One region of the Brevibacillus aydinogluensis genome, then DNA from elsewhere that is predicted to be linked to it. Evidence: riboswitches for the same ligand, from Rfam matches in the RefSeq annotation. Region 1 holds a riboswitch; each other region holds the start of a gene.
What was found. A riboswitch is a leader RNA that binds a small molecule or an ion and turns the genes downstream of it on or off. The one in region 1 is predicted to bind S-adenosylmethionine.

Region 1 (7,718 bases):
CACTCGGCTGGCGTACGCTTCGCTGTCCGCCGCTGATTTCAGCATGCGCAGGCCGTCGCGCAGCCACTGGATGGCGGAACCGGCGACAAAAATGCTTCCTTCCAGCGCATATTCCACTTTGCCGTCGATCCCCCAGGCAATCGTGGTCAGCAGGCCGTGTTCGGAACGCACCGGTCTCTCCCCGGTGTTCATCAGCATGAAGCAGCCGGTGCCGTAGGTGTTTTTCGCCATGCCTTCCTCAAAGCATGCCTGGCCGAACAGGGCTGCCTGCTGATCACCCGCCGCGCCGGAGATGGGCGCCTCCACGCCGAAAAAGAGATCTTTGTCGGTATGCGCGTAGATTTCCGAGCTGGAGCGCACTTCAGGCAGCATCGCTTTCGGCACGGTGAGGTGCGCCAGCAGTTCGTCGTCCCAGCGCAGGTCGTAAATGTTGTACATCAGCGTGCGGGACGCATTGGTGTAGTCAGTCACATGCGCCTTGCCGCCAGAGAGCTTCCAGATCAGCCAGGAATCGATGGTGCCAAACAAGAGATCGCCGCGTTCTGCCTTGGCGCGTGCCCCTTCCACGTTGTCAAGGATCCACTTGACCTTGGTGCCGGAGAAGTAGGCGTCGATCAACAGGCCGGTCCGTTCGCGGAACAGGTCGTTCAGCCCTTTCGCCTTCAACTCTTCGCAAATATCGGCCGTCTGGCGGGACTGCCAGACGATCGCGTTGTAGACCGGCAGACCGGTGTGTCTGTCCCAGACGACAGTCGTCTCCCGCTGGTTGGTAATGCCGATCGCGGCCACTTCCTGGGCGCTGATGTTGTGGTTGGCCAGCACTTCGCCGATCACGCCGACGACGGACGACCAGATCTCCATGGCATCGTGCTCCACCCAGCCCGGCCGGGGAAAATCTGCGTAAACTCCCTCTGGGCTACTCCCACCATGTGTCCTTCCCGGTTGAACAAAATGGCACGGGAACTGGTCGTGCCCTGGTCAATGGCCAAAACATACATCTTTTCCATCCGTCACATATCCTCCTTTATCGTTTCCCGATCATCTCTGCCTCAATCAGCTTGGGCCGACCGCTATCCGAACAAGGCCTTGAAGACGAGCGCTCCCGCCGTCCCGCCGACGATCGGCCCCACGACCGGAATCCAGGCGTAGCCCCAGTCAGATGTGCCTTTGCCCGGGATCGGCAGAACAAAGTGGGCGAGACGAGGCCCCAGATCGCGCGCCGGATTGATCGCGTAGCCGGTGGTCCCGCCGAGCGACATGCCGATGGCGACGATAAAAAATCCGACGATCAGCGGATTGAGCCCTTCGGTAAACGTGTTGCTGCCGATAGCCAGCAGGCCAAACACGAGGAAAAACGTGCCCAGTCCTTCGCTGAGAATATTCGCAAATGTGTGTCGAATCGCCGGAGCTGTGCAGAATACTGCCAGCTTGGCCGCCGGGTCAGCAGTTTCTCTCCAGTGCGGCAGGTAGTACAGGTAGACAAAGATTGCTCCCAAAAACGCCCCGGCCATCTGGGCCAAAATGTACCCGGGCACGAGCTCCCAGGCAAACGAGCCAATTGACGCAAACGCAATGGTAATGGCCGGATTAAAATGGCCGCCGCTGATGGCCCCGACCGCGTATACGGCAAAGGCGACAGCAAACCCCCAGCCCAGGGTAATCACGATCCACCCGCTGTCTTTTGCCTTTGACTTGTTCAGCACGACTCCCGCCACGACGCCGTCCCCGAGAATCACCAGCATCATGGTCCCGATCAGTTCCGCCCAATACGCCGACATCTTGTTCCTCCATTCTCTTTTTTTAATATTTATGACGAGTCTGGACTGGTTTTCCCTCTTTTGCTGTTCACCTCCACTGGAAGAAAACAGAAAATCCACCTATTTATCCACGGTTTAAGTCCACAGGAACTTAAACACAGGGAATATATAGGTGGATCTCCTGATCTCATCCGACATATGAACTTCTGTAATCAATCTTATGCGGTCGTGAAAGCGTTGTCAATCATTTTTTACAGCTGTTTCCACAAGTTTCGATCGGAGGTGGTGACGGCGATGGCTCCTGCCGCCAGAGCGCTCTCGATCTCCTCCCGGGTGCGGATAAACCCGCCTACGATGATCGGAATTTGAATCTGTTCGCGAATTTCCGTAATAATGTGCGGCATGACCCCCGGAAGGACTTCGACGAAATCGGGTTTTGTCTGCTCAAGGATTTTGTAGCTCGTCTCCAGCGCGCCGGAGTCCAGCAGAAACAGGCGCTGCACCGTGACCAAGCCCTTCTTTTTGGCGGTCGTGATCACCTGCGAACGGGTGGAAATGACGCCGGCCGGCTTGATCTCCTGACAAAGAAACAGTGCGCCGTGCTCGTCGTTTTTCAATCCCTGCACCAGATCGGCATGCAGCCACAGCTTTTTTCCGTGCCGGCGTGCCAGGTCGGCGATGCTTTTCAGTTGGCAGATATGGCTCTCCAGCAAAATGATCGTCTCGTACCGGCTTTCCAGGACGCGTTCAAATTCTTTCATTTGGCGAATGGCCGGCAAGATGGTTTGCGAACCCAGCATGACTTGTCCTCATCCCCTTGAAGAAGAAGTGCTCCGCTTTTATCATGCCAAAAAATCCCGGCGAATGCGATGGGGAGTTGGATGCTAGTTTACAGCCCCGCACTCCCGCCGTCAGCATCTTGATCATCGGCCGCCTCCAGCACGGGGTACAGCCGCGCTTCGAGGCCGAAATCCCGTTCCAAAAGCCCAACGTGCTCCTCCTGCAGTCCGGCAGCGAGCAGGCCCACACGCAGGACGCTGCCCGAATCGTACTGGACGGTCATCCTGCGAACGGAGACACCCGCCCGTTCGAGAAACAGCAGTACCTGCTCCGGCGTCACGCCAGCCGCTGTCCCTGCCAGGCAGCAGAAGTCGAGGCCGGATGAGAGGCGGCTGGACGGGACCGCCTCCGGCCGTTCACGCCAAGCGGGATGAGGCGCAAACGGTTGGGTCAGCAAGTAGGCCAGATCTTCCACAACCGCGCTGGCAGTCGGCAATTCGCCCGCCCCTTTGCCGGTGAACAAAAGGTCGCCGACGAGACTGCCTTCCACCTGTACGGCATTGTATGCATCCTGGATGCGCGCCAGCGGATGCTCCAGCGGCACCAGCGTCGGCCGCACGGACAGGTGCAGGCCGCCGTTTCCCTGGTGGGCTTGCGCCAGCAGTTTGATCCGATACCCCAGTTCCTTCGCCAGCCGGATGTGGCTCTGCGAGACTTCAACAATCCCCTGCCGCTCAATGGCTGACAGGGGCAGCGACTCCCCGAACACGAGCTGTGCCAGAATGTACAGCTTGTACAAGGCGTCCCAGCCTTCCACGTCGGAGCTCGGGTCTGCCTCCGCATACCCCAGTTCCTGTGCCCGCTTCAACACATCGTCGTAGGGAAGCTGGGCCTCCTCCATCTGCGACAGGATAAAGTTGGTCGTCCCGTTGAGGATGCCGCACACCTTTGTAATATCGTTGGTTCTGAGGAATTGACGGAGCACCCCAAGGATGGGAATTCCCCCCGCGACGCTGGCTTCATAGGCGAGATGGACGCCGTGCCGGTTGGCCAGTTCCACCAGCTCCGCGCCGCGTTTGGCCAGCAGCTCCTTGTTGGCCGTCACCACATGACAGCCCTTCTCGATCAGCGACCGTACGTAGTCGTAGGTCGGTTCCACGCCGCCCATCACTTCCACGACGATGTCTACGTCGCTTTCCAGAACGTCGGCAAACCGTGTCGTCAACAGCGATGGCTCCACCTGCACGGCCCGCTGCTTCCGCGAGTCGCGCACCAGCGCCTTGACGATTTCGATGCGCTTGCCCAACCGGGCCGACAGCTTCTCCTGCTGCGAACGGATCGTCTTGACCACCCCGCCGCCTACCGTTCCCAATCCCAATAAGCCTACTTTTACCACACTCATGTTTTTCCACCCCGTTTTTTGTTTGTACAACATGAAAAAGCCTTCTTCGGATTCGAAGAAGGCTGGTGTGCATTGTGCTCGAGCCTTCTTCTCATCTCTCAAGACACGCGTGTCTTGCAGGAATTGGCACCTGGTCACGCACCGCGTGACGGTTGCCGGGCTTCATCGGGCCAGTCCCTCCACCTCTCTGGATAAGAAGAAGTCCTATGAAATTTTGAAACAGAAAAATAAAAAAACCTTCTCCGACAAGAAGAAGGTCTGCGTCCATATCAATCAAACCCGCTTCTTATCTGTCAAGACATCTGTCTTGCAGGAATTGGCACCTGGTCACGCACCGCGTGACGGTTGCCGGGCTTCATTGGGCCAGTCCCTCCGCCGCTCTGGATAAGAACAGTGTTTAACTCTTGGGTATCATTGTAAAGAATCACAGGTTGTTCGTCAACAAAAATCTGGCAGACCGGCATTTCGCCCGTCGTAAGCCGCTGCAAGTTGACATACATACGAAAAAGGATGGAGTCGTCAGATCGGCCATCCTTTTTCTTGACCAGCAAGGCACCCGAACCCATCGAAAACCGGGTATTTGATTTGTTTCACTTCATCAGTTTCTGCATGAACTCTTATATCAGGGATTTGCAACTGATTTTGACATTAATTCTGATTTTACTCCCTTGCACCATGTTGAATTAAGAGATCAACTAGATCTTTGTTATTGTATCCTTTCGCTAATTCTAAAGGTGAATCATCGTAAAAATCTTTAATGTTAGGGTCTGCATTTACACTTAGTAAGTACTTAGCGAGCTCAACGTTTTTTTCTCTTACAGCGATAAAAAGTGCAGTCCTTCCTTCTTCATCAGTTATATTTGGATCCATAGATTTATTAATAAATGACTTTACTTTCTCAATATCACCTTTAAGTACAGCATCAAAAAAATTGTTCGGATTAAACTCCTCATTATAAGTATAGTTATAAACGGGGCCACGATCAGATTGTACTGATATTGCAGCAACGATACTAATTCCTAACAGTAGGATAAAGATCCCCCACAGTATTAGACCTCTATATTTTTTCATTATATTGCCTCCTTATTATCATTACCCTAAATAAAACTTAAAAAAAGTATAGCATAACAGATTCTCAATTGAGTCACACACCACCGTACGTACCGTCCGGTTTACAGCGGTTCACCAAGCTTGATAATGTGTAAAGTATGAAACTCATCAGCCCTTGTTGTTGTCAGTAGGCAATGCCAAGGGTTTTGTGCATGTGCGGGTTTAATTGACCGTCACGCCCCTTTCAGGTGTTTGTAATTTCCAGAGCTCTGCTGTGAGAAAGACCAAGTAAACGAAGTTCGTGGTACCGCGTACGAACTCGTTTCAACTTGTCCACAGTCTTAGTCAGAAGCCTTTGGCGAATCCGTTCTTTCAACAGGATGATTGATTGGAGCGTAGACGTATCAGTGCTTCCTTTCCAGGAGTAAAGTTAAACCCGTAAAACTTGCGATTGCACGGGTCATCCACCGCACTTTTGAGTTGATTTACTTTGAATTTGAGAACCTAGTCAAGTATCGCTCCACGCTTGTTTTTACACGTTCACCCGTACGTTTGGACATATGTTGCAGTCGTCCGCATAGCGGCAGAAACGGTGTCCCCTTTTCTCCAACTTCTTGTCCAGATCGTCTAATAGAATGTTGGCCAACAGCGGACTTAAGGGACCACCTGGAGGTGTGCCCTCCTCCGTCGTCACGCCCCCCGTTGACCATCACTCCAGATTGAAGGTAGGCACGGATCAGTGTAAGGAGGCGCTTGTCCTTCACCTTTCGTGCTACACGGCTCATCAGAATGTCGTGGTTCACTCAATCGAAGAATTTCTCTAGGTCGATGTCAACCACGTACCGATAACCTTCATCAATAATTTGCTTCGCCTTACGTACCGTGTCGTAAGCACGACGTCCGGACGAAAGCCGAAACCACAGTTGGAGAAGTCGGGTTCAAAAATGGGAATCAATACTTGCAGGATGGCCTGCTGGATCAACCGCTCTGCCACGGTAAGGATGCATAACAACCACACTCCTCCGTCAGGCTTTGAGATTTCAACCTTGCGGACAGGTTACGGTTTATAGGTTCTTTCCTCGATCTGCGACCGATTGGTCGCTCAGTGCTCGTGAAGTTGGTTGCCAACAGTAGTAGGAGTATCATGCAGACCTCTCCGGGTAAGAGCGGTAACTTTCATCCCATGTACCTGCCCGCTATACTGCCGTATCCCTTGGCTGTATAGAGCTTTGTCTTGCTGTGCAGACTCGCCCGAATACAGTAACCTCCAATCGGATTCGTGTACCTCAGGGCGGGACTTTGCCGCCGGCTTCCTTCAGACAGATTCCGCCTCACGGTGGACACCCTTGCCTTGAGCTAACGGTTGGTACAGCCAACTCCTGTTCGGGACTTTCACCCTATAGCTACCGCCCATGCTGGGCGCACCGAAAAAGGATGGCGTCGTCAGATCGGCCATCCTTTTTCTTGACCAGCAAGGCACTGGCACCTATCGAGCCAACGGAAAAGGCGCTTTCCACAATACCGGGTTACTTGATTTGCTTTACTTCACCCGTTTCTGCATGAACACTTATCTCGTGCTTCTGTCCTGCATTGAAAGTAAAAACGCGAACGATCCATTCTGATTCGGTGCTCACTGCATCCTGTACAATGAATATATCAGCTTTGTCAGAAAGACTCTTTACAAAGTTTAGCGCCATTTGAATGGCTTTCTTTTGCAGCATGGGATAATGTGGATGTTGTACATCATCTGCAACGACAAGTTTGCTCAAATCCGTTTTCGCAGGATACGATTCCAATGAAGGGGAAGCCGCCCATGTTTCTACTTCCGCTCCGACCTCTATGTCTGTAAGCAAAACCTTGTTATTCTTGCGATCAAGCAGAATGGCATCGTCGTTTACGAAATACCATTCGGCGTCATAGTCGCCATCTCTTGCTGTTTTGTCACTTTCAGCAACCAGCAGTGCTTTTTTCTCATAGTTTGTCTCGATGACGTATCCTGTCAAACCTTTGCGTTCGTTTTTGGGTTTCTCATCCGAGCATCCTGCTGTGAGAAGCAGAAACGCAAACAAGGTTATGTACAGTAATGGTCTGTTCATGATCCCTCCATTACGTTCAAATGTAAAAGAGCATCCACGATTTTTACCCACCGGTTATGAAGTATTATAATGTAAAAAACATGAAAATCAATTACATTTTGGTAACGAACAAAACAAAAAACGCCCCGAAACAGGGCGTTGGTAAAGTACAGTCGATTGAGGTACAAAATTTTTTTATCCAATCCGTTTGGACATGCGTCATGACCGGTTACGCATAAAAGCTGCGAGGGGCTTTGCGCCAGTCGGCCAACAGGCTTTCCTGCTCTGCCGTGATGACGCCGCGCTCGCGTGCCGTCTCGAGCAGTGCAGTGTAGTGGGAAAGCGTCGCGACCGGGATGCCTTCCTCCCTAAAGAGGGCTTCCGCTTCTGGAAACTGGTAGCTGAAGATCGCTACCACGCCGAGCACGTCGCCTCCCTCCGCCTGGACGGCCTTTGCCGCTTTGAGCGAGCTGCCGCCGGTGGAGATCAGATCCTCGATGACCACCACTTTTTGACCTGCGGCCAGCACGCCTTCCAGTTGATTCTGCCGCCCGTGCCCCTTTGCCTTGTCGCGCACGTAGATCATCGGCAGGTCCAGCAGTTCTGCCACCCAGGCAGCGTGCGGGATGCCTGCCGTCGCCGTTCCGGCGATTA
Region 2 (7,718 bases), 690 kb from region 1:
TCCACATTTTTCATTTGGTTTCAATGAAATACGCAATCATTGGAAACCGATTCGAAAGTAAGCCGCCAAGCATTGCGCACAAAAAAGGCTGGCTCAAAAGGGGCTGTCCCCGATAAAAATGAAAAACCCAGGAATGTTGATTTTCCAGCATTCCTGGGTTTTGTCTTTGTTAGTTATCGGGTTGAAATCATGTTTGCACGCTTACGCCGACGTCCTGCCCAAAAAGGCGCGCAGCCGGTCGTTTCGCGGACTGGAAAAAATTTGTTCGGGCGTTCCTTCTTCGACAATGACGCCTTGATCCATGAAAATCACCCGGTCGCTCACCTCGCGGGCAAAGCCCATCTCGTGGGTGACGACGATCATGGTCATGCCTTCCCTGGCCAGGTCTTTCATCACACCCAGCACTTCGCCGACCAGCTCCGGATCAAGTGCGGAGGTGGGCTCGTCAAACAGCATCACTTTGGGGTTCATGGCCAGTGCACGGGCAATCGCCACCCGCTGCATCTGTCCGCCTGAGAGGCGGTCCGGGTAGACGTCCGCCTTGTCTTCCAGCCCCACCTTTTTCAACAGGGCCAGTCCATGCTGCCGCGCTTCCTCCAGCGGCATCTTCTTCACCTTGATGGGAGCGAGGATGACGTTTTCCAGCACGGTCTTGTGCGGGAACAGATTGAACCGCTGGAACACCATGCCGACTTCTTCCCGCACCTTGTTGATGTCCACCTTGGGATCGCTCAGGTCGCGACCGGCGATGACGATCCGTCCGCCCGACATCTCCTCCAACTGGTTGAGACAGCGCAAAAACGTGCTTTTCCCCGAGCCGGACGGCCCGATCACGCACACTACTTCCCGTTCCGCCACCTGGGTGGTGATGCCTTTCAGCACTTCCAGCTTTCCGTAATTTTTTCGCAGGTCTGTCACTTGGATGATCACGACTTGTACCCCCTGGTTCCGTCTGTCTGTATTCCTGTCTCCCTATTGTAGCCTAATGTTTCGAAAATTTCAGCAGTTTAACATATTTTATCAGCGGGTACTCCACCTTCGTACATCAGATGACAGGATTAGTGCAGTTGGTTATAATCATGAATTTTATTTTGCTGTTCATGTAAAAACGTCTCTTTGTATACCATATTAGACGGGCTTGAGTTTTTCATTGCTGTATCCAAATCCTTCACGTTCGCTTTTCTTTTTGTTACGCGGTCATACACTACCCCAAAAACCAAAAGACCCCCAACAATGATGGACAGGAAGATCCACGTCGACATGATAATTCCCTCCTTATACTTGGGTTCGCGAAGGCAAAGGGAGCCAACTGCAGCGGGATGCGTCAGCGGCAGATGAAAAACGACAACCAACTGGATTAAAAAAACTAGTTCATCATTTTTACCATCATAGAAAAACCTAAAAAACAATAGGCTTGAAAGTGCAAAGGTAGCAAGAAAGATTAAAGCAATCCTGATAATAGTAAAAATATCCCTGACCAAGTTTTTCATGAATCCAGTTCACACCTTGTGTTACCGTTTTTTTATGTCAGCGAGTGCCTGCCATTCAATCGTTCTTTTTTTTTAAAGTCTAGCTCTTTAACAAACTTCATGAATTTTATGCCCTTCCTTCCTGAGCCTTTCGACGTATTCATTGATATCTCCTTCCCCTCCAGGACAGCCCCCCAAACGTAAACATCCCGCACCACGTGGATTGTGGATACGGGATGCCGGGGCACGCCATGCATCTCGCCGGCCGGACTGGCCGTGAACGCGGGTATGTGTGCCGTCGCCCTATCGGACTGTCGCCTGCGGAGCGGCGGGAGCGGGCGCCGGATTGCTGTCATCTGTAAAGAAGGGAGCGACGACCAGACTCAGCAGAAAAAACAGAATCCAGATAATCCCGCGTTTAAATACGGATGGCGTAAGCATCGGGTCGACCCCTTTCGACAAAAAATGGGACTATCCTTACGTTTCCCCTGCTGTTCTCAGTTTATGCCGGGAGCGCCGCTTATTCTTTGGGTCTGCGCCCAATTTGAAGGACGTTCAGCAAAAACAGCCCGTTAGTCGGGCTGCATGACAGACGATATTGTGACGGCAGAGGGATGCTGCGCCTAGCTTTCCTGGGTATGAAGGCACATCTTTTCTGACTGGGTCCGCTTCAGCAGGCAGGCGACGGCGAAAGCGAGAAGCTGCCCGCCCATCAGCCAGAAGATGGTCCACGGCTCCCACACCTGCATCATGAGACCGTTCAGATTGGGCGCAAGAATGCTGGCCACACCGAAGTTCACGCCGGCAATGATGCCCGCCGTCGGCACCATGGACGCCGGCAGGATGTCAGCCGCAAAGGCCAGGCCCAGCGAGTAAAACGACCCGACCGCCGCACCCGCCAGGGCCAACAGCAGCATCATCGCCCAGACGCTGTCGCCGCTCAACGGGAACAGCAAAAACGCAGCTGCCCCCACCAATGCGCAGACACCCATCACCAGTCTGCGCCCAATCCGGTCGCTCAACGCCCCCAGCGGCATTTGCAGGATGATGCTGCCCACGACAAACGACGGCAGGATCAGCGACACCCACTCCACTGAGATGCCTGTTCGCAGCGCGTAGACGGGAAAGCTGCCGTTGAGCGACGTCTCCATGAATCCGTACAAAAACGACGGAATCAGCGCCAGCCACCCCAGCCGGAAGACGGCAGCGTAGCGGTTTTCCCGCCTTCCATCCGCAGCCGGCGGTACCGGATCGGGATACGCATTGCGGATACGGGCCAGCAGGCAAAACGCCAGCACGTACAGGACAGTGACCGCCGCAAACGGTGCCCAGATCCCGAACGGCAGCAGGTTGATTCCCAGCGGTCCGATGCTAAAACCGATCCCGTATGCCAATCCGTACAGCGACAAATCCCGTCCTCGCCGCTCTGGCGGCGCAATTTTCGTCACCCACATCTGACTGGCGTAGTGCAGCGAAGTATCGCCCACGCCCATCAGCAGGCGCAGGGCAAACCAGACAGCCAGATGGGTAAAGAACGGGAGCAGCACGGTGGAGGCGGTGACCAGCACCAATCCCCACAAAATGGTGGAACGGTAGCCGATCCGTCTGAGCGGAATCTCCAACCACGGTGAAGCCACTACCATCCCGATGTACAAGGCAGCCGCGTTCAGGCCGTTGGCCAAAGACGACACCCCCTGCTGTTCCAGCAGCACGGCCAAAAGCGGGATGGTCAGACCCTGGCTGACGCCGCCGATCACCACCACCAGGATCAGTACCCAAAAGGTATAACGCGATGACGACATAATGTCCGGTAACTCCTCTCAAACTCTCCCTTATTTCATATGCAGCCTTTCCGCCGCGTCAGCGGCACTCCCTGGCTGCGCCGCAGAGAGAAAACCTGCTGCAACAGGTACCTGTTTGGATGCAGCCCTTTCTGCGCTGGCTAGACAGCCGACTCTGTATCACGGTCGAAGCTGGCAGTGTCCCGCATCAGGCAGGCACGCCGCTTGACCTATTGCTTGTTCGCAACAAAGAAAGGGATGCGCTGCACGCAATCCCTTTTTCGCTAGTCATGTTACGATCGTAAGTTATCCAAATTTTCTTGTCAATCCAACATATTCTCTCAAATCCCGCTCCTGCTCATCCCCGCGGATCTCCGGCCTCGCCACTCGGCAGCGAGCATGCTGTAGACGGCGTGGTCGACGAAATGGTCGTACAAGAATTCGTTGCTCCGCAGCACGCCTTCCAGCTGAAAGCCAAGCCGCTCCGGTATGGCCCGGCTTTTTACATTGCCCGTCGCCGCCTGGATGGCGACGCGCTCCAGATTCCACTCGCCAAACACGAGATGGTCCAGGTAAGCGGCCACTGCCTGAGTCATCAGCCCTTTTCCCTGAAACTGCTCCCCCAGCCAATACCCAATGGACGTCTTCCGATTGTTCCAGTCGATGCTGTGGACGCCCAGCGTCCCGGCCAACCTGCCCTTGTACCAGATGCCGTAATGGGTGCCCTGGCGGCGCTTGTGCTGGTCAATCGTCAAGGCGATGAACTGGGCTGTGTCCTTTACCTCGCGCACGATGTCAAGCCACGGCAGCCACTGGCGCAAATAGGCCCGGTTGACATCCGTCAGCCAGAACAACTCCTCCGCGTCGGCCGGTTCCAGCTGCTTCAGGCAGGCCTCCATCGTCATGGGAATCACTCTCATGTCTCTCCTCCTCCAGGAAACGCAAACAGCGCCCGGGGGCGCTTTATCGGTGGGAAAAAGGACCTCCGGACGAGACGCCCTTCCCTGGGCCGTCCAGGGCTGTTTGCGTCAGCGTTTGCAGCTGCGGATTTCGTCCGGTTTGTAGATGCCGTTTTCGGTGACAATGGCCGTGATGTAGCGGGCCGGAGTGACGTCAAACGCAGGATTGTACACCTTGATGCCGTCCGGCGCCACCTGTTTGCCCAGTCCATGTGTAATCTCCTCCGCCGGCCGCTCCTCGATCGGAATGTCTGCGCCCGTCGGCGTGTCGAGATCGATAGAAGACAGCGGGGCCGCCACGTAAAACGGTATGCCGTGCGCGTGTGCCAGAACGGCGACACCGTAGGTCCCGATCTTGTTGGCGACGTCACCGTTGGCAGCCACGCGGTCCGTGCCGACGATGACTGCCTGCACCTTGCCCTGGGCCATCACCATCGCCGCCATGTTGTCACAAATCAGCGTGACGTCGATGCCCGCCTGCTGCAGCTCGTAGGCGGTGAGGCGCGCCCCCTGCAGCACAGGCCGAGTCTCGTCAGCGTACACTTTCAGGTTCCAGCCGCGCTCCTTGGCGAGGTAGAGCGGGGCCGTCGCCGTGCCGTAGGCTGCTGTCGCGAGCGCCCCCGGATTGCAGTGCGTCAGGATGCCCATGCCGTCTTTCAGCAGGGTGAGCAGATGCTCTCCGATCCGGCGGCACACTTCCGCGTCTTCCCGCTGGATGGACAGGGCTTCATTCAGGACTGCTGCCTTCAGCTCTGCCACCGGTTTGCCGGACTCGCGCTGCACGCGTGCTTTGATCCTGTCCAGGGCCCAGAACAGGTTGACTGCCGTCGGGCGAGAGGTGCCGAGGTAGTCAGCCTGTTCGCTCAGGTGTTGCCAAAACGTATCGAAATCGTTGGCGTCGCTGTTGCGGATGCCGAGGTACAAACCGTAGGCGGCCGCCATGCCGATGGCCGGTGCCCCGCGTACCTGCAGATGGCGGATGGCCGCCCACACTTCTTGTGCAGTCGTCAGTGTCAGGTATGTCGTTTCAACGGGCAGCCGGGTCTGGTCCAGCAGGACGAGCGCGTCATCCTGCCACTTGACCGGCGCAAATGGCGTGCTGGTCGTTGTCATACTACAGCCTCCTGGTAGTATCGTGCGGTAACCGTCCGAACGATATCTGTGATGTCTGTCGATACTTCCACCTTGTTCCGCTCCAGAATCAGCGCCTGGCCAATCGCCAGCGCCAGCCGTTCTGCTTCCGCGCGGGTCTGGTCATCGGCGATGCTGTTCAGGTCGGCGACGCCCGCCAGTCCGATGACGCGGCGCAGGATTTTACAGCCGGCAAAGCCTGCTGCGTCGCGGATCAGCCGCTGCACGTAGCCCTGCCAGAAGCCTTCGGTGTGGGCGCTCCGCTCTTTCGCCTGTTTGTGCCAGAGCTGGACGAACTGGGAGACAAACTCGTTCCAAACGTCTTCCACCGTTGCCAACAGATATTCTCGATAATCCTCCCGCTTTCCTGCGTCCGGCTGCAGACCGTGCTGGCCCGCGTAGTTCAGCAGCAGGTTGGCGATCACCGCGCCAATGTCGAAGCCGATCGGGCCGTAGTAGGCAAATTCAGGGTCGATTACCTTGACCGACGTCGGCGATACAAAGATGCTGCCGGTATGCAGGTCGCCGTGTATCAGCGCCTCCGCCCGGGTGAGAAAATCGTACTTGAGCTGCGCAATTTCCAGCTTCAGCTGCTTGTTGTTCCAGATCGCCTCCACCTCCCGCTTGATCAGCGGGTTGAAATTGTTGGTCGGCGCGTCTTCGTAAGGATCGGTAAAGACGAGGTCTTCCGTGATTTTGCACAATTCCGGATTTATGAATCTTCCGACAAGCGCTTTTTTGTCGTAGGGATGCGCCCCCAAGTCGGACGTGTAAAACAGCGTATGGGCGAGAAAGCGGCCGATCTGTTTGGCGAACAGCGGGTAGCGGTTGCCCTCGATCAAGCCTTTTCGCATAATCACGTGGTCGCTGACGTCTTCCATCACGGTCAGGGCCAGCTCCTCGTCGTAGTGATACACCTTCGGCACGAGATCCGGCACGTATTTGTGCTGGATGCGCAGCGCCTCGCTTTCGATTCGGGCGCGGTCCAGCGTGAGCGGCCAGGATTCACCCACTACGCGGGCGTAGGGCAGTGCCTGCTTGACGACGACGCTTTTGCCCGTCGCTTCCTCCCTGATGTGGAATACCAGGTTGAGATTGCCGTCACCAATCTCCCGGCTGGTCAGTTCCGCTTCCGGCGCAAACAGGTCCGGCAGTTGTTTTACGTACTGCACTGCTTCTTGTTCGCTCAATGCGCGATACGCCATGGTCCAATCCCCTCTCCTTTGACAGATTCTCTTGTCTTCACATTCACTTGTTTTTGCACTTTCGCTTTGTCTATGTTGGCGGCCGCCGGGCGGCGTGTGTGCTGCTGCCGCCTCCAGCCGGAGCATTCCGCACATACAAAAAACCTCTTTTCCCGAAGAAAAGAGGTCTGTTCATACGCGTCTGCGTGTCGTCTCCCCCTTATCTTCCAGAATACTTTTGTTTCTGCAGGAATTAGCACCGTGCATGCGCTGCACGTCTGTCGCCAGAATCGCTCGAACAGCGTCATGTCGGTTGCCGGGTTTCATCGGGCCAGTCCCTCCACCTTCTCTGGATAAGGTATCCAACGTATGCGGTTTTGACGTTTGTTTGAATCATACAACCCCGTCTTCTCGCTGTCAACACCCTTTTTTGGGCGAATTGTCCAGTCTTCACGGACTGGTTCGCTGGCCCGAAGCACTCGGCCGGTCCCAGTTCCACCAGTCGATCCGGCCCACGAAGGCAGCCGTGATCGACGGCTCCTGCCGCAGCTTTAGCAGTTCCTTGACAGGGCCCGTCACGACCGCCCCGTAGAGGCGCACACCGTTCTGCTGCAGGTAGCGGCAGCGTTCCTCGATACGCAGCCGGTTTCGGGCGGTCACAAGCCGCTCGCCAATGGCGTTCGTCAGCCGTTCCTGTCCCGCGAGATACTCCATTTCCGCCAGGTACGCCCGGGCGCGCCGCTCACCTTCGCCATGTGCCTGAATCGGTGCTTCGCCGTAATCGAGTTCTCTTTCCGCGTATCCCCACACGTCACCGGCCGACAGCAGCAGACTGCCTTCCGCCGCGTCCGGATGGTTTCGCTCCTGCCCCGTGTCCACGGCGAACCAGGTGGTATCCAAGTCGTAGCCGGAAAAAAGGGCGTAGTACTCATCATGGGTCAGCAGCCGGTCAAACGAGACGGCGAGCTGCGCCACCGTTCCCTCCGGCAGCTTTTCCAGCGTGTTCCAGGCAGGATTTCTGCGGATGGCGCTTTCTTCCCGATCGTCCGCTGACAACGGAAAGAGAAAAAAGAGCCGCTCTTTCCGCAAACCGTCGGTCCATGCCGGCTTCGCGGAAATGATCGAGAAGACGTGGCTGATCGAAAAGGTTCCGGCGTTCTGATCGTCTCTCCCCACCTGTTCACGCAGTTCCAT
Region 3 (7,718 bases), 1.7 Mb from region 1:
AGAAGGGTAGATGTCGTCATAGAAAGCACGGTGAAACGATACTTTCGGCTTGTACTGCCTGTGTTTTTCTCTATTTTATTGGTATACATCATCCTTCTTCTAAACGGATTTTCTCTTGAAACAGTCTCGCCCATCACGTATACAGATATGACAACACATTACCATGCGCTTAGCCATGATTTTGTCACCATGGTTCGCACTGCATTTTTCGACACGTTCTTTCTCGGCAACGCTGACTATAATCCTGTTTTATGGACCATGAATTACGAACTGATCGGGTCGTATCTCATTTTTGCAATGTTGATTGTGTGCAGAGATACTCCTTACCGCTACGTAGCCTATCTCTTGCTGATCTACATGTTGCGTCATTCCTACTATCTTGCATTTGTGTTAGGCCTGCTTCTCTGCGATGTATATCACAATCACCAGCGTACGCTGCACGTGTTTCAAAAACCTTATATACCTTTACTAACAGGGATTTTGGGGTTGTATATGGGATCTTATCCTTACATCGATACATCCAATACCATATACGCATTACTCGACGTCTCTTTTATGGGATATGATCCGATGAAGTTTAACCATGTTTGGGGTGCTTTTTTCCTCATGATCGCAATCTTGGCTTCTACTGGTATTCAAAAGATCTTATCCTCCCCCATCTGCGTGTTTTTGGGAAACATCTCATTTTCGCTGTACCTGTTGCATTTTACGATCTTATGTTCTGTGTCTGGTTATATTTTTTCTCTGTTGAACGGCAGTTTCTCCTATAATGTCAGTGTATGTATCAGCTTTCTCCTGTCCTTCCCGCTTATGATGGTTGGTTCATATCTTATGTACAGATATATAGACACAACGTCGATATTCTGGGCGAAAAAGTTTTATCTAACTCTTTTCCGGAAGCAAGTAAAGCCGCCCCGTGTAAAAAAAGCATATGTTCAGGATAATTCCCTCTTATAGGTATGTGGTCTGCAAACGCCCGAAAGAAAGCATTCGGGCGTTTTTCATTACAGCCGCCGTGATTCAGGACAAAAAGCAATCACAACAAATCCCCTTGACTTACCCGGAAATTCTTATTGACCAAACCCGGCGGCCCCCCTATAATACCAAGTAAGCACAATTTGCAAAATCTTTCGATTTCATCAAGAGCGGCGGAGGGACAGGCCCAATGAAGCCCGGCAACCGGCAAGCATCCTGCTTGCATGGTGCCAATTCCTGCAGAATCCCGGATTCTGAGAGATGAAACGGCCGCTTGATTCGGAATGACCGAAGCCTTCTTTCTCTCCGGAAGAAGGCTTCGCTTTTTATCCATTCATTTTCATGCAGGAAAAAGGAGAGATGACCATGTCGGATCAACGTCAGTGGAAGCCGGAAACCATTGCGCTGCACGGTGGACAGTCGCCTGACCCGGTGACGGGCTCGCGCGCGGTGCCGATTTATCAGACGACTTCGTACGTGTTTCGCGATACGGAGCACGCCGCCAACCTGTTCGGGTTGAAAGAGGCGGGCAACATCTACACGCGTATCATGAACCCGACCCAGGACGTGTTTGAACAGCGGGTCGCCCTGCTGGAAGGCGGTGTCGGGGCGCTGGCCACTTCCTCCGGGCAGGCGGCGATTACCTTTGCCATCCTCAACATCGCCCAGGCCGGAGACGAAATCGTCGCCTCCACCAGCCTGTACGGCGGCACCTACAACCTGTTCTACCACACGCTGCCGCGGTTCGGCGTCACCGTTCACTTCGTGGACCAGTCCAATCCGGACAATTTCCGATCCAAAATCAACGAAAAGACAAAAGCGCTGTTCGTCGAAACGATCGGCAACCCGCGCATAGACGTAGCCGACATCGAGGCGATTGCCGCGGTCGCTCACGAATACGGAATTCCGCTGATCGTAGACAACACCTTTGCCACCCCGATCCTCTGCCGTCCGTTTGACCACGGGGCCGATATCGTCGTGCACTCCACCACCAAGTTCATTGGCGGACACGGCACGGCCATCGGCGGCATCATCGTTGACTCCGGCAAGTTCGACTGGAGCAGCGGCAAGTTTCCCGGCCTGACCACGCCCGACCCGAGCTACCACGGCATCGTCTACACGGAAGCGTTCGGCCCGCTGGCGTACATCGTCAAGGCCCGGGTTCAACTGCAGCGGGATATCGGGGCAGCTGTCGCGCCGTTCAACGCCTTTTTGTTCCTGCAGGGGCTGGAAACGCTGCATCTGCGCATGGAGCGGCACAGTGAAAACGCTCTGGCCGTCGCCCGTTATCTGCAGGCACATCCCGCCGTGGAGTGGGTCAGCTATCCGGGATTGGAGAGCGATCCGCACTACCGCCTGGCGCAAAAGTACCTGCCAAAAGGTGCCGGAGCCATCCTCACGTTTGGCGTGCGCGGCGGCGTCGCCGAAGGGAAAAAGCTGATCGAGTCGGTCAAGCTGTTCTCCCATCTGGCCAACGTCGGCGATTCCAAGTCGCTCATCATCCATCCGGCCAGCACCACCCACCAGCAGTTGACGGAAGCGGAACAGCTCGCTGCCGGCGTCACCCCGGGCCTAATTCGCCTTTCCATCGGGACGGAGGCGATCGACGACATCATCGCCGATCTGGAGCAGGCGCTGAAGCAGGCGGTACCCCAGCAGGTTGGCTAAGGTACGAGACAGGTCAACGCACGGGCGCCCGTCGCGCGCAAAGCGTCCAAGGATGGCGAGCGTCCGCGTTCGTTTGCATCAAACAGCGAAGGGAGTTCCCCTTCGCTGTTTTTCTATTGCAGGACGCCGGATTTTCCACATTCGGGCGCAAGATTACATCATGGTGATATCGGGATTCTCCTTCTCTCTATTGCCTTCGCCAGTCATACACGTCATTGTTTAAAAGATTTAACGAATGACCGTTAATAACAACAGTGTGATCGTCCTTCCATTCAATAGATGCTGTATCAACGCGATACTCCCAATAGATATTGCGTTTTTCCCCTGTACTTGTTACCAGTTCACCCCTGATCGCTGTAGAAACAGTAGCGCCGCCGTCAACAAGGTATAGTTTGATGACGTATTCATTTGAAGGCGAAGCCGATTCCTTGATGAATGTCCCTTCTGGAAGATTGGACATCGAGAAAAAGAAATGGTACACGACGATGCCAACAAGAGCAGCAATCAAAATCAAGACGACCAAAGCCACGAAAAGCACTTTCTTTATCCGCAAAGCACCAGCCCCTTTACCTATTATTTATTGAATTACGTTTTGTCGGGATTTTCGGCTCGCTCGTTTCCCTGCGATTTTATCAAACCCCAAAAATTTTATGAAGATTTGGCAAAATAAGGTGTCGCGCTGTATAATACCTTCCATACTGGAACTACCGGTGCCCTATTTTCCGATAAAGGAGACGTCCGCATGATCCATCGTCCTTTGGACACATTGCTGGAAAGCATCAACCGCGTCATTGTCGGCAAGGCGCCGCAAATCCGGCTGCTTGTGACGGCTCTATTGGCCCGCGGCCACGTGCTCCTGGAGGACCTGCCCGGCATGGGCAAGACCGTGTTGGCCAAAACGCTCGCCCAGGCGATCGGCGGTACCTACAACCGGGTGCAGTTTACCGCTGACCTGCTGCCTTCAGACGTGGTCGGGCTGCACGTGTTCAACCAGCGGACCGGCGAGTTCGAGCTGCGTCGGGGACCGGTATTCGCCGACGTGCTTCTGGCTGACGAGATCAACCGGGCCACGCCGCGAACGCAATCCGGCCTGTTGGAATGCATGGAAGAACGGCAGGTAACCATCGAAGGGGTGACACTCCCCCTGCCGCCGACGCTGTTGGTGATCGCCACGCAAAACCCGATCGAATCAGAGGGAACCTATCCGCTTCCGGAAGCGCAGCTGGACCGCTTCTTGTTCCGCCTGTCGCTTGGCTACGGCAGCAGGGAAGACGCCCGGGAGATCCTGCGGCGGTTCCGGACAGGCTCACCGCTGGAGCAGGTGAAGCCGGTGATCACCGTCGACGAGATCGCTGCCATGCAGCGGGACGTGACAGCGGTGCACGTCAGCCCCGCCGTGGAGGAGTACATCATCGATCTGACGGCAGCCACCCGTCACCACCGCTCCGTGGAAACGGGTCTCAGCCCCCGCGCCATGATCGCTCTGCTGCGCTCGGCGCAGGCGTCCGCTTACCTGGACGGGCGCACCTACGTCCTGCCTGACGATGTCAAAGCCGTGTTTCCCGCTTTGGCCGTCCACCGCATCCGCCTGTCAATGGAAGCGGAACTGCACGTGACGGAGCAGGAAGTGATCGACGACATCCTCAAAAGCGTGGCGGCTCCGGTCGAAGAAGGCGTGTGATCCACACATGAGCACGAGACAGGTGTATCACGTCTTGGGGTTTCTCTGCCTGCTGTTTGCCCTGTTTTCGGGCAGCCGCTTTCTCTGGCTGTTTGGCGGCTTCTACTTTTTCATGACGCTGGTTCACCGCTGGTGGCGGGCCAATCTGCCGCGCTGGGTTCGGCTGGAGTGGAATGCTGACCTGCGCCGGGTGATGCAGGGGATGCCCGTCACCATCCGTTTCACGCTGCACAACCGCTCCTGGCTGCCGCTGCCCGGCACGGTGATCTCTCTGTCCTTTCCCAAACACGTGACAGTCGAGGGAGCGGATGAGGTGACAGCAAACAGACAGCGCTGTACAGCTCGCTTCCGCTTGGACCTGCCGCTGAGGACAAGCGCGGAACGCACGTTTACGATCACCCCGCACAAGCGCGGCCTGGTGTGGCTGACGGAAGCCCAGGCGGACACGCTCTCTGTGTTTGGCGAGGAACAGGACCCGATTTCGCTCCCGCTGTCGTTTTCCCTCCTGGTCTATCCGCTGCCCTTGGCGCTGCCTCCGCTGTTGGCGGCGGCAATCGAGCCTGACGGCGGCAAGCTCACGCGCAGACGCCGGGAGGAGGATGTCACGTTTTTTCGCGGCGTGCGCGGTTATGTGCCGGGAGACCGGTTAAAGCACATCCACTGGAAAGCCAGCGCGAAAACCGGCGCGCTGCAGACGCGGCTGTTTGAGCCGACCGCCCGCCCCAGCTGGAAGGTGGTGGGACACATTCTGCCGTCCTACGAACCGCTGCTGCAGCGGAACAATGAACCGGCGAACGAGCGGGTCATCTCCGCTCTTGCCGCGCTCTCGGTTCTCTGCCGCCGCCAATCGCTGTCCTGCGACATGTTCCTGACCGTGAAACAGCGCGGCCGGGAGCAGTTCCACCTCCCTCCCGGCAGCGGCAAGGCGCACCACATCCAGGTCATGACCCAACTCGCCCGCCTGCATCAGTACCTGCCGACTTCGCTGGCGGCCGCATTGCGGCGGTTGGAACACGGCGTCACCCGTGACACGATCCTGATCGTCACCCCGCGTCTGGACGAGCCAGCAGTAGAAGCAGTCAAACGGCTGGTGCGGCGCGGTCACAACGTCATGGTGCTGGACGTGTCGCAGGAGCAGCCGGTCCTGCGCCGGCACGAGTCCGCCCGCGCCCAGGCGAGGAAGGAGGTCTTTTCATGACGTGGTCCATGTTGGGACGCAGGATGCTGGTGTTCTGGATGGAAGCGCTGCTGACGGCCTCCGTGCTGATGCTGTTCCAGTGGCTGCCGGCCCAGCCGGAAAGCATGATCGGCTTTGTCCTGTTCGCCGTGCTCCTGCTCTCTCTGGGAAGCTGGCTGCACCAGGGAGGAGGACGCCATCTCCTGCTCCACCTGCTGCTGTATCCGCTGGTGGCTTCCGTCGGCGGTTTGTGTTTTGCCGCGTTCGGCTCCTGGCTGCTCGCCCTGCTTTTGGCCGCCCTCTTTTACTCGCGCATCCATACAGCAGCATCAAATCCGTGTACGCCTGTCCACCTGCGCAACCACTTTGTGCTGGCGCTGATCATCTGCTTGTTCCAGCTGGTAGTGGCCGGTCTGTTCGGCGCTCTGACCGCCCCGCAGACGTATGACGTTCGGGCGTATTACGCAATCCTGGCCTTCGTGCTCGCCAGCTACCTCTTCACCTGCTGGGGAGAGCACCTGACCCGTGAACAGCCAGGCGGCAGTGCCGCGCCAATCTCCCTGGCGGCCGCCATAGGCGGTCAACTGCTGGCAACTCGGCTGCTGCTGGTGGCGGGATACATCCTCGCAGGCAGCGGCCTGCTCTGGCTCCTGGCATGGCTCTGGGGGCTGGTCAAAGGACCGCTGGGAGACGGTCTGTACCAGTTGACCAGTCCGCTCCTGCAGGGAACGGCTTCGCTGTTTGGCAAGCTGGCGGACGTCCTGAATGGAAACGGCCGCGTCAACGAGCCGTTCAACAACGAAATGGATGTCCCCGAACTGCCTCAGGAGGAGTTTGCTCCGACCGGTGACGAGACGCTGTTTTCGCAGGTGGCGCCTTACCTGATTGCATTCGGCTCGGCGCTGGCCCTCGCCAAGCTGGCACAGTACATCTGGGAACGGCGCTACCGGCACGTCGGCGGCACGGCTGTCTCCCCTGCTTCGGCTGATACCATCTTGCGTCCGGTCGACGAAGACGCATCAAGCGACGACGATCCCCTCTGGGAGCAGGATGCGTTGGTGCGCAGCCCGGCCGGTCCCATCGACGATCCGGTGCGGTACGCGTACTACCGGTTTCTTCAGCACATGGCCAAAGCGGGGCTGCGGATCGAACGGCACGAGACCAGCCACGAATACTTGCGGCGCATCCGCTCGCAGTGGGCCAACGCCGACGCAGTAGAACTGGCCGAACAGATCACCAGTTACTACGAACGGTACCGCTACCGCCAACTGCCTCTTTCGCCGGAAGAACGGAACCATCTGGAGCAGTGCGTGCGCAAGCTGCGGGACGCAACCAAGCGCAAATGCAAATGATGGATTGGCACAACCGCGCCCTTCCCCGGCGTGCTGCTTGTACCGTGAGCACCTCCGTCTTTTTTGTGGAAACGGCATATGATCAGACGGGCAGCATGGTGTTGAAATAGAGGAAAGCTGCCGTTCATTCGAGCGTTTTCCCGGAAAAACAGCGGGATTGAAACTCCCCGCTAGCGGCCGTCCGGCAAATCCGGCATTAAATACCCGTACAAGGAGGGATTCCATGGAAAGCCTGATGCATCTTGAGCAAGCGTTTACCCGACTGTTTCGCATGGACGAGTGGGAATCCGATCCCGGCTTCAGCCGTTTCATTCCCATGGTGTACGATCCGATCGGGTTTGACTGGCGGCGGTTTTTCGAGGCGGAGTTCGTCCGCCGCTTCAACGGCCTGATGCTCAAAGGACGCGAACAGGTACACACCGTCTTTTTGGCCGTCTTCCCGACCGAAGAGGTGCTGAAGCGCTTCCTGGACGAGTCAGCGCCGGGCGACCTGTTGTTCATGCACCACCCGCTGCTGATGGAATGCGGCGACCCGCGCGGCCGCTGGGGCAGGGGGTTCGTGCCGATCGGGCAGGACTTGCTGCTGGCGCTAAAGGAGAAAGAGCTCTCCGTCTTCACCTGTCACCTCCCGATGGACACCAGTTGGCCGCTCGGCACTGGCGGCGCCATCATGGAAGCGCTGCAGGCCGAACCGATCAAGCCGTTTTGTCCGGCAGGAAACGGACATGTCGGCATGATTTGCCGGGTAACGGCGACGGATACCCGCTCCTTAATCGATCGTTTAATCACCTTGTTTGACATTCCCTACGTCGATTTTGAGGGGAAGGAACGGGCGCGCATCGAACGGATCGCCATCCTCCCCGGC
Region 4 (7,718 bases), 1.8 Mb from region 1:
AGGACGAACGTTTCAGGGGTTACTGGCAGCGTGGTGTCGATCCAGACGCTGTCCCCTTCTGCAGCAACACCGGTAAAGCGGCTGAGCCGTTTAATCTCGACGCGGTTGTCCCGTTTGTCCCACGTCATGCGGCCGCCCAATTCCTCTTCCAACCGATCCAGGGGCACGACCTGCTGATCGTCGATGGTGATGGCCTCAGCCGGGTGCTTCCAGGCGAAATCCTTCCATCCCACTTGTTCGGCCACCGCCTGTGCGGAGACGTACAGCGAGTCGCCCATCCGGTAGAAGTCCAGCGACTTGGACGGACTTTTGCCGTTGATCAGCACGGCTGGCGTCTCGTTGGCGATTACCGTGCGGGTGGACGCGTTCCATCCCACCGTGACACCGAGCGATTCAGCGACAAACCGGATCGGCAAAAGCATCCGCTGCTGGCGCACGACCGGCGGAGTGTCCAGCTTCACCTGTTTCCCGTTGACCTTGGCTGCCGTGGAATCAAGCGTGAGCACTAGATTATGTACGCCGCGCTTGATGGTGGCTGTCCGCGCGGCCTCATCCCACTTCACATCGGCGCCCAAGCCTTCGGCGATCACACGGATCGGCACCAGCGTGCGGCCGTTTTGGATAAGCGGCGGCACGTCAGGCTTGACAGCTTGTCCATCGATCATCAGGTTCACCGGTTCTTCCTTGGCGCTGCCAGCTGCCGCAGCCCACCCGGGGATGAGCAGCAGGACCAGCAGAACAAAAAATAGTAACGATCGTCTCTTCATCCTGACCTCCTCCGTTGGTATTTCTTGTTTTGGCATAAACTACCGAGCGGGATGCGCCATAGTATTAGACGCAACAAAGGCGGCAAAGTTTGTAGGAGTTTTGGACCAAATTCAGTCGAAAAAAGATAAAATACGTCGAATTATGTCACGTATTTTCCAGTAATTATTAGTTGACAAAAAAGAGGCGCTTCCTTGGAAGAGAACGCCTCAACGTTTGCCCCAGCCCAGAAAACGTCTTTCCTTCCGGCTGGCCTGGGTGACGGATTTGCCTGTCAAACCTGAGTTTGCCAGGAACTGCTGAATCATGGCGATCACGGCCGGGTTGGAAAGCACCTTGATCGACTCCGCCACCTTGGGATTTTTCAATTGGGGAAACGCACTGCTCAAATGAGGAAGCAAGGGCAGCAGGTCTTCCAAGGAGAGCTTGGGTTTCTCCGGCTCCACTTGGACCGGAGCCCTCCGCCGCCGGCCAAAAATCGACCCCCGCCTGCGAGGGACCGGCTGTACCTTCAAGCGGTTGAGCGTCTCCTTCATCTCCTGCAGTTCACTCCGCACCTGGTCCATTTCGCTGATGATCTGTTCTTTGCTGGTGTATTGAGCATCGGCCAACTGGTTCATTTTCTCAAGCAATTGCGCGAGGGAGACGGTGGTTTTTTTCTTGCCTTTCGTCTTCTGAGCGATAGTCTCACCTCCCCCGCTATTTCATTCGCTTCTTGATGTTGTTTAAATCGCCCAGCTTTACACCCTTTTGGGCCAGCTTGTTCATCAGGCTGTTGACGTCCTCCGTTCGAGCCATCCGCCGAAACTGTGCCACGTACTGATCCAATTCCTGCTCGGTAAACGACTTCCCGAACTTTCTGCCCAGATCGCGCATCACTTCCTTCAGCCCTGCGTCTGTCTTCAGCTTATCTTTCGGTATGGACCTGACCAGGTTCAGCAGCTTTCCAAGATCCACGGCTTCTCCCCCTTGGTACGGTTTATTCCTTGTTACTCTATGACCAAAGAGGCTCGGGGGATTGGTCGATTGTCCCTGTCGGATGAAAAAAAGAAGAGAAGCACACGCATGTGCTTCTCGGTTTTGCCCTTATTCAAAGGAAGCCCATTTCCAGTCGACGTTGCCAAGATCGCTGATGACAACCCCTTTGAGGTTCTCCTTTTGCACCCAGGAGTGGGTGTAGTAGTAGATCGGGATGACGGGCATTTCGTCCATGAAGATGGACTCGGCCTCGGCCAGAATCTGCTTGCGCTTCTCCGTATCATTTTCCATGCTGGCCTGATCCAGCAGCTCCTTGAACTTGGGATGTTCCCAACGGGTGTCGTTGTTGCCGCCCATTTTTTCCTTAAACAACTCCAGGAAGTTGATCGGGTCGTTGAAATCACCCAGCCAGCCCTGGCGGCCGATTTGGAATTTGCCTTGGTGCAGGTCTTCGATGTACACCTTCCACTCCTTGTTTTCCAACCTTACATCGACGCCCAACGCTTTTTTCCATTGATCCTGGATCGCCTGGGCGATTTTTTGGTGCCCTTCTGTCGTGTTGTAGGAGAGGGTGACCGTCGGCAGCTTGGTGATGCCCAGCTCCTTCATGCCTTCTGCCAGCAGCTTCTTGGCAGTCTCCACGTCGTTGTCCTTGAAGTAGCCGTCCTTGTTCAGCGCCATGGTCGGCGGTACAGCCCCCATCGCCGGAAGTTGACCGGCCTGCAATACGTTGTCGATCAGGGATTGACGGTCAATCGCGTAAGCAAATGCTTTACGGATTTTTGCATTATTAAACGGAGGTTGCTCTGTATTGAACTTATACCAGTAGACACCTGCGATGGTCTTGTTGTGCATCTTCCCGGATTCTTTCAACATCGGGATGGCGTCCGTCGGCAGTGCACTTATCGGCGCGCCGGCCCAGTCGAGCTCGTCGCGTTCAAACATGGACAGTTCGGTGTTCTCGTCATCTACCATGGAGAACTCGATTTTGTCCATTTTTACCACGTCTTTATCCCAGTAATTTTCATTTTTCACGAGCACCAGCTTGTTCTTGTGCTCCCATTCCGCCATCTTGAACGGACCGTTCCCCACGTGGGTGCTCGCCTGCATCGCCCAGTTCGGGTTGGATTCAACCAGCTTCTTGTTGACCGGGAAATAGGTCGGGAACGCCGTCAGTTCCTTGAAGAAAGGCGTCGGCCTTTCCAGCTTTACTTCCAGCGTCTTTTCGTCCAGCGCCTTGACGCCGACGTCCTCCGCTTTCGCCTTGTTCTTGTTGTACGCCTCTCCGTTCTTGATGTAGTACAGCTGATACGCGTAGGCTGCTCCGGTCTTCGGGTCGAGCGCGCGCTTCCAGGCAAACTCGAAGTCGTGCGCGGTCACCGGGTCGCCGTTGCTCCACTTGGAGTCGCGCAGATGGAAGGTGTACGTGAGGCCGTCAGCCGATACGTCGATTTTTTCCGCCACGGACTCGTGCGGCTGACCGTCCGCGCCGATCCGGGTAAGCCCGTCAAATGTTGCCCGAATAATGGCCGAAGAGGTTGTATCTTCGGAAAGACCCGGGTCAGCCGTAGGCGGTTCGGAGTGCAGGTTCAACCTCAGCACCTGCGAGCCGGTTTTCTTCGCTTCCTCTGCCTGGGACCCCTGGCTTGGGTTGTCGGAATTGCCTCCACACCCTGCGAGAGCGGCACCGAGCACGAGGAGTGAACTCATCGCAATAAAAATATTCTTTTTCATGCCACTTATCCCCCTTGTCTAAATCTTTCCTCAAATATACCTCTATATATGTTGTTTTTAAACAAGTTTTACGTTGATTTAATAAAATTTTATTTATTTATAAAAAAAATCGTCGGAATGATAAACATTCATGCAAAAGTGGACGGCAAACATAAAAAACGCCCGAATCAGCCGATTCGGGCGTCAGAGGAGGGACGGCCTTAGAATGCCGGCACAACCGCTCCTTTATACGTATCCTCGATGAACTTTTTCACATCCGGCGAGTTCAGCTCTTTCGCCAGCTTTTGGATGGCCTCGGAGTCCTTGTTATCCGGACGTGCTACCAGATAGTTGGCGTACGGAGAGTCCTTGTCTTCAATGATCAGTGCGTCTTCGGTCGGCACCAGTTTGGCTTCCAGCGCGTAGTTGGTATTGATCATCGCCAGATCCACTTCTTCCAGAACGCGCGGCAGCATGGCTGCTTCTACTTCTTTGAACTGCAGGTTTTTCTTGTTTTCGACGATATCTTTTACGGTGCCTTTGATGCCAACGCCGTCTTTCAGCTTGATCAGGCCGTTTTTCTCCAGCAGGGCCAGCGCACGGCCGTTGTTGGTCGGGTCGTTCGGCAGAGCGATGGTTGCACCGTCGGCCAGTTCGTCAATCTTTTTGATTTTCTTGGAGTAAGCACCAAACGGCTCGATGTGCACTGCCACCACCGGCACCAGGTTCATGTTTTGGTCTTTATTGAACTGCTCCAGGTACGGAATGTGCTGGTAGAAGTTGGCGTCCAACTGTTGTTCGTTCAACTGCACGTTTGGCTGTACATAGTCGGTAAATTCCTTAACTTCCAGGTTAATGCCCTGTTCTTTCAGTTTCGGCTGGATGAATTTCAGAATTTCAGCATGAGGTACAGGCGTAGCGCCCACTTTCAGGGTGATTTCTTTTTGTTCGCCCCCGTCCGAACCGCCAGACGCATTCGGAGCGGTTTCGGTTTTCGTGCCGCATGCCGCCAGAGACAGTGCCAGTACAGTCGACAGAATGGAAACAGCCCATTTTTTCACAGATGATTACCCCTTTCTCTTTCATATTGTTGTCTTTATGGTAAAGATCTTACTTGCGGCTGAAACGGATTACCAATTTGTCTCCCAGCGTTTGCAAGATCTGAACCAACACCAGCAAAATCACGACAGTAACAATCATCACATCGGTCTGGAACCGCTGGTAACCGTAGCGGATGGCCAGGTCGCCCAGTCCGCCGCCGCCGATCACGCCAGACATCGCCGTGTAGGAAACAAGCGCCACGGTGGTAATCGTAATGCCGGCAATCAACCCCGGACGGGATTCAGGCAGCAGCACGTTCCAAATAATCTGCCACTTGGACGCTCCCATCGACTGGGCCGCTTCGATCACACCGCGGTCCACTTCCCGAAGCGACGTCTCCACCAGTCTGGCGAAAAACGGAGCCGCCCCGATCACCAACGGCGGAATCGCTCCCTTGACCCCCAGCGAGGTGCCGACCAGGATTTTCGTCAGCGGAATCAACATGATCATCAGGATGATAAACGGCACCGAACGCAGCACGTTTACGACAAAGGAAGCAATCGTGTAAAAGACGCGGTTTTCCAAAAGCTGTCCCTTGGAGGTGAGAAACAGCAGGACGCCCAGCGGCAGTCCGATCAGGACGGTAAACAGCGTCGAAAAGCCCAGCATCGTCAGTGTATCCAATGTGGCCTTGCCGATTTCCGCCACATCGACGTTTTCAAACGTCAGTCCCATGTTACATCACCTCCACTTCAAGACCGCGCTGGCGCAGGGTTTCGATCGCGCGGCTGTTCTGCTCCGGATTGCCGCTCAATTCGACGACCAGCTGGCCGTAAGGTGTATCTTTCATCCGCGAAATCGTACCCTGCAGGATGCTGAACATCGTGCCGGTCTCCTGCATGGTCTGGAACAGGATCGGCTGGTACGTCTTTTCGCCCAGGAACGTGATGCGCACAATCGTCTGGTCGCCGGCCGCCTTTTCGTGAGCCACCACTTCCCGCAGCTCGGCGGAATCGGCCACCTGCTCCACGAACTCCCGCGTCGTCGGATGCTGCGGTTTGAGGAACACGTCCAGCACCTTGCCTTCCTCGACGATGACACCTCCGTCGATAACGCCGACACGGTCGCAGATGGAGCGGATGACGTGCATCTCGTGCGTAATCAGGACGATGGTCAGGCCCAGCTTGCGATTGATGTCGAGCAGCAGGGCGAGGATCGAATTGGTCGTCTGCGGGTCGAGCGCGGACGTCGCCTCGTCACACAGCAATACTTTCGGATCGCTGGCCAACGCGCGGGCGATCCCGACACGCTGCTTCTGCCCGCCGGAGAGCTGGCTCGGATACTTGTCGCGGTGTGCTTCCAGGCCGACCAGTGTGAGCAGTTCGTTTACCTTTTTGTCAATCTCCGCCTTGGGCCGCTTGGCCAGCTTCAGCGGAAAGGCCACGTTCTCCGCCACCGTGGCCGAAGAGAGCAGATTGAAGTGCTGAAAGATCATGCCGATTTGGCGCCGCTGCTCCTGCAGCTTGCGGTCATCCAGTGTAGTCAGGTCGACGCCGTCTACGATTACGTGACCGGATGTCGGACGCTCCAGCATGTTGATGCAGCGAATCAGTGTACTTTTCCCGGCACCGGAATGTCCGATGATGCCGAAGATTTCTCCTTTTTCTATGGTCAGGTCAATCCCCATTAGTGCGGGGACCGTCTTGCCCTGTACCGTGTAGTTTTTGCGCAAGTTTTGCAAGCGAATCATCCGGTTCACCTCCCTATACGGAACAAACCCCTTTTTCAGCATGAAAAAGGGGTTTGCATCGATATCCGATCACATCCACCCTTCTCATCTCTCAAGATTCTCCGATCTTGTAGGAATTGGCACCGCGACACCCATCTGTGCGATGAGCCGGTTGCCGGGCTTCATTGGGCCTGTCCCTCCGCCTCTCTTGATAAGAAGAATTTCTCCGTATATGCTGTTTGTTTGTATTTTCGTTGATACAAATCGGATTATATTCCATTTAAAAAAACGATGTCAATGGAAAATTAAAGGAAAAGTGCAGGGCGATCTGCCCGCTTGAAGAGAGCCTCAGCTCTGCTTCCCGTCCGTTTCCCCCGCGGAATTGGCTTCCGGTTGGGCTTGCAGTTTTTCCTGAACAAAAGCCTGAACACGTTCCACATCAGGAATAAGGACAGCACCGGCGCGATTGGATTCGCTGAACATCCCCATTGGCGGAAGCTGATACTGACCGGGCTGTTCGGTGTTCAGCGTCAATCCGAGCGAGGCCAGCTTCAACATGTCCAGAGAGCTGATGTTGGTCTGCACGTACGGGGTAATTTCTTTCAAAATGGACGGCAGTTGGATCAGCGTGGTGCCGCTCTTCATCTGGTCGGCCAGCGCGGCCATCAGCTTCCGCTGCCGCTCCGTCCGCGTGTAGTCGGACGTCGCGTCGTGACGGAAGCGGACGTATTGCAGCGCCTTGGAGCCGTCAAGCCGCTGCAGCCCTTTTTTCAGATCAATATCGTACATGCCCTTGTCCGTAGGGTCGCGGTACCGCATGTTTTTCTCCACGTACAGCTCCACGCCGCCGACAGCGTCAATCAGATGCTTGAAGCCCTCGAAGTCGGTGATCACATACCGGTTCACCGGCAGCCCGGTAAACTGGCTCACGGTTTCCATCGCCAATTCCGGCCCGCCTTCGACAATTGCCGCATTGATTCGCGCATGTCCGTGGTCGGGAATCTCTACGTAGGTATCGCGCAAAATCGAAAACAAGTCATATCGTTTCGCAACCGGATCAATGCTGAGCAGCATCATCGAATCGGAACGGGGCAGCGCGTTGCTGCGCATGCCGCGCCGGTCAACGCCCATCAACAGGATGTTGACGCGCTCCTTGCCGTCCCACGTGGGAATCTCCGCCGCCTTGGTCGCGCCGCCGGCGGGATGGTCGATTACGTTTGGCTGTTGAATGTCCTCGGCAAATTGATACAGCGAATATCCGTAGTACCCCCCTGCCGCAGCGACTGCCACGATCAGGAGGAGCAGCATTCGTTTCAAAAAGCGCATATGGAAAACGCCACCTTTGTCTCTTTCAGATAATATACTCCCCACTTTGTCTAGTATACTCGAATCCGGTCGAAGGCGGGCACCCTATATTTGGCTGGAATCTTGTTATGTAGGTGCGCATGTGACCTGGCGATGCTTGAATAAAAAATGACACCTCCCTGCTACA

Region 2: it holds a riboswitch for S-adenosylmethionine, as region 1 does, so the genes downstream of both, mtnK (S-methyl-5-thioribose kinase) here and Q7F15_RS06855 (homoserine dehydrogenase) in region 1, are expected to answer to the same signal.
Region 3: it holds a riboswitch for S-adenosylmethionine, as region 1 does, so the genes downstream of both, Q7F15_RS18635 (homocysteine synthase) here and Q7F15_RS06855 (homoserine dehydrogenase) in region 1, are expected to answer to the same signal.
Region 4: it holds a riboswitch for S-adenosylmethionine, as region 1 does, so the genes downstream of both, Q7F15_RS18580 (methionine ABC transporter ATP-binding protein) here and Q7F15_RS06855 (homoserine dehydrogenase) in region 1, are expected to answer to the same signal.

What each region holds. Positions count from the first base shown of each region.
Region 1 covers NZ_OY569118.1:1,395,289-1,403,006, reverse strand. Annotated here, with positions in the region: partial or broken gene glpK (glycerol kinase GlpK) at 1-1,007, opposite strand, end outside; gene Q7F15_RS06865 (MIP/aquaporin family protein) at 1,071-1,778, opposite strand; gene Q7F15_RS06860 (glycerol-3-phosphate responsive antiterminator) at 2,009-2,557, opposite strand; gene Q7F15_RS06855 (homoserine dehydrogenase) at 2,647-3,972, opposite strand; SAM riboswitch class I at 4,028-4,137, opposite strand; SAM riboswitch class I at 4,223-4,330, opposite strand; gene Q7F15_RS06850 (ankyrin repeat domain-containing protein) at 4,600-5,010, opposite strand; partial or broken gene Q7F15_RS06845 (reverse transcriptase domain-containing protein) at 5,386-6,082, opposite strand; gene Q7F15_RS06840 (DUF3221 domain-containing protein) at 6,516-7,085, opposite strand; gene pyrE (orotate phosphoribosyltransferase) at 7,294-7,718, opposite strand, start outside.
Region 2 covers NZ_OY569118.1:708,049-715,766, reverse strand. Annotated here, with positions in the region: gene Q7F15_RS03410 (amino acid ABC transporter ATP-binding protein) at 202-930, opposite strand; gene Q7F15_RS03405 (hypothetical protein) at 1,059-1,490, opposite strand; gene Q7F15_RS03400 (hypothetical protein) at 1,773-1,910, opposite strand; gene Q7F15_RS03395 (MFS transporter) at 2,093-3,271, opposite strand; gene Q7F15_RS03390 (GNAT family N-acetyltransferase) at 3,592-4,170, opposite strand; gene mtnA (S-methyl-5-thioribose-1-phosphate isomerase) at 4,279-5,322, opposite strand; gene mtnK (S-methyl-5-thioribose kinase) at 5,319-6,545, opposite strand; SAM riboswitch class I at 6,742-6,884, opposite strand; gene Q7F15_RS03375 (anti sigma factor C-terminal domain-containing protein) at 6,975-7,718, opposite strand, start outside.
Region 3 covers NZ_OY569118.1:3,759,709-3,767,426, forward strand. Annotated here, with positions in the region: gene Q7F15_RS18630 (acyltransferase family protein) at 1-957, shown strand, start outside; SAM riboswitch class I at 1,134-1,243, shown strand; gene Q7F15_RS18635 (homocysteine synthase) at 1,342-2,643, shown strand; gene Q7F15_RS18640 (DUF5412 domain-containing protein) at 2,831-3,172, opposite strand; gene Q7F15_RS18645 (AAA family ATPase) at 3,386-4,324, shown strand; gene Q7F15_RS18650 (DUF58 domain-containing protein) at 4,332-5,522, shown strand; gene Q7F15_RS18655 (DUF4129 domain-containing protein) at 5,519-6,853, shown strand; gene Q7F15_RS18660 (Nif3-like dinuclear metal center hexameric protein) at 7,077-7,718, shown strand, end outside.
Region 4 covers NZ_OY569118.1:3,744,399-3,752,116, forward strand. Annotated here, with positions in the region: gene Q7F15_RS18550 (N-acetylmuramoyl-L-alanine amidase family protein) at 1-767, opposite strand, end outside; gene Q7F15_RS18555 (hypothetical protein) at 975-1,385, opposite strand; gene Q7F15_RS18560 (hypothetical protein) at 1,465-1,722, opposite strand; gene Q7F15_RS18565 (peptide ABC transporter substrate-binding protein) at 1,852-3,477, opposite strand; gene Q7F15_RS18570 (MetQ/NlpA family ABC transporter substrate-binding protein) at 3,678-4,517, opposite strand; gene Q7F15_RS18575 (methionine ABC transporter permease) at 4,567-5,232, opposite strand; gene Q7F15_RS18580 (methionine ABC transporter ATP-binding protein) at 5,234-6,247, opposite strand; SAM riboswitch class I at 6,329-6,444, opposite strand; gene Q7F15_RS18585 (LCP family protein) at 6,575-7,552, opposite strand.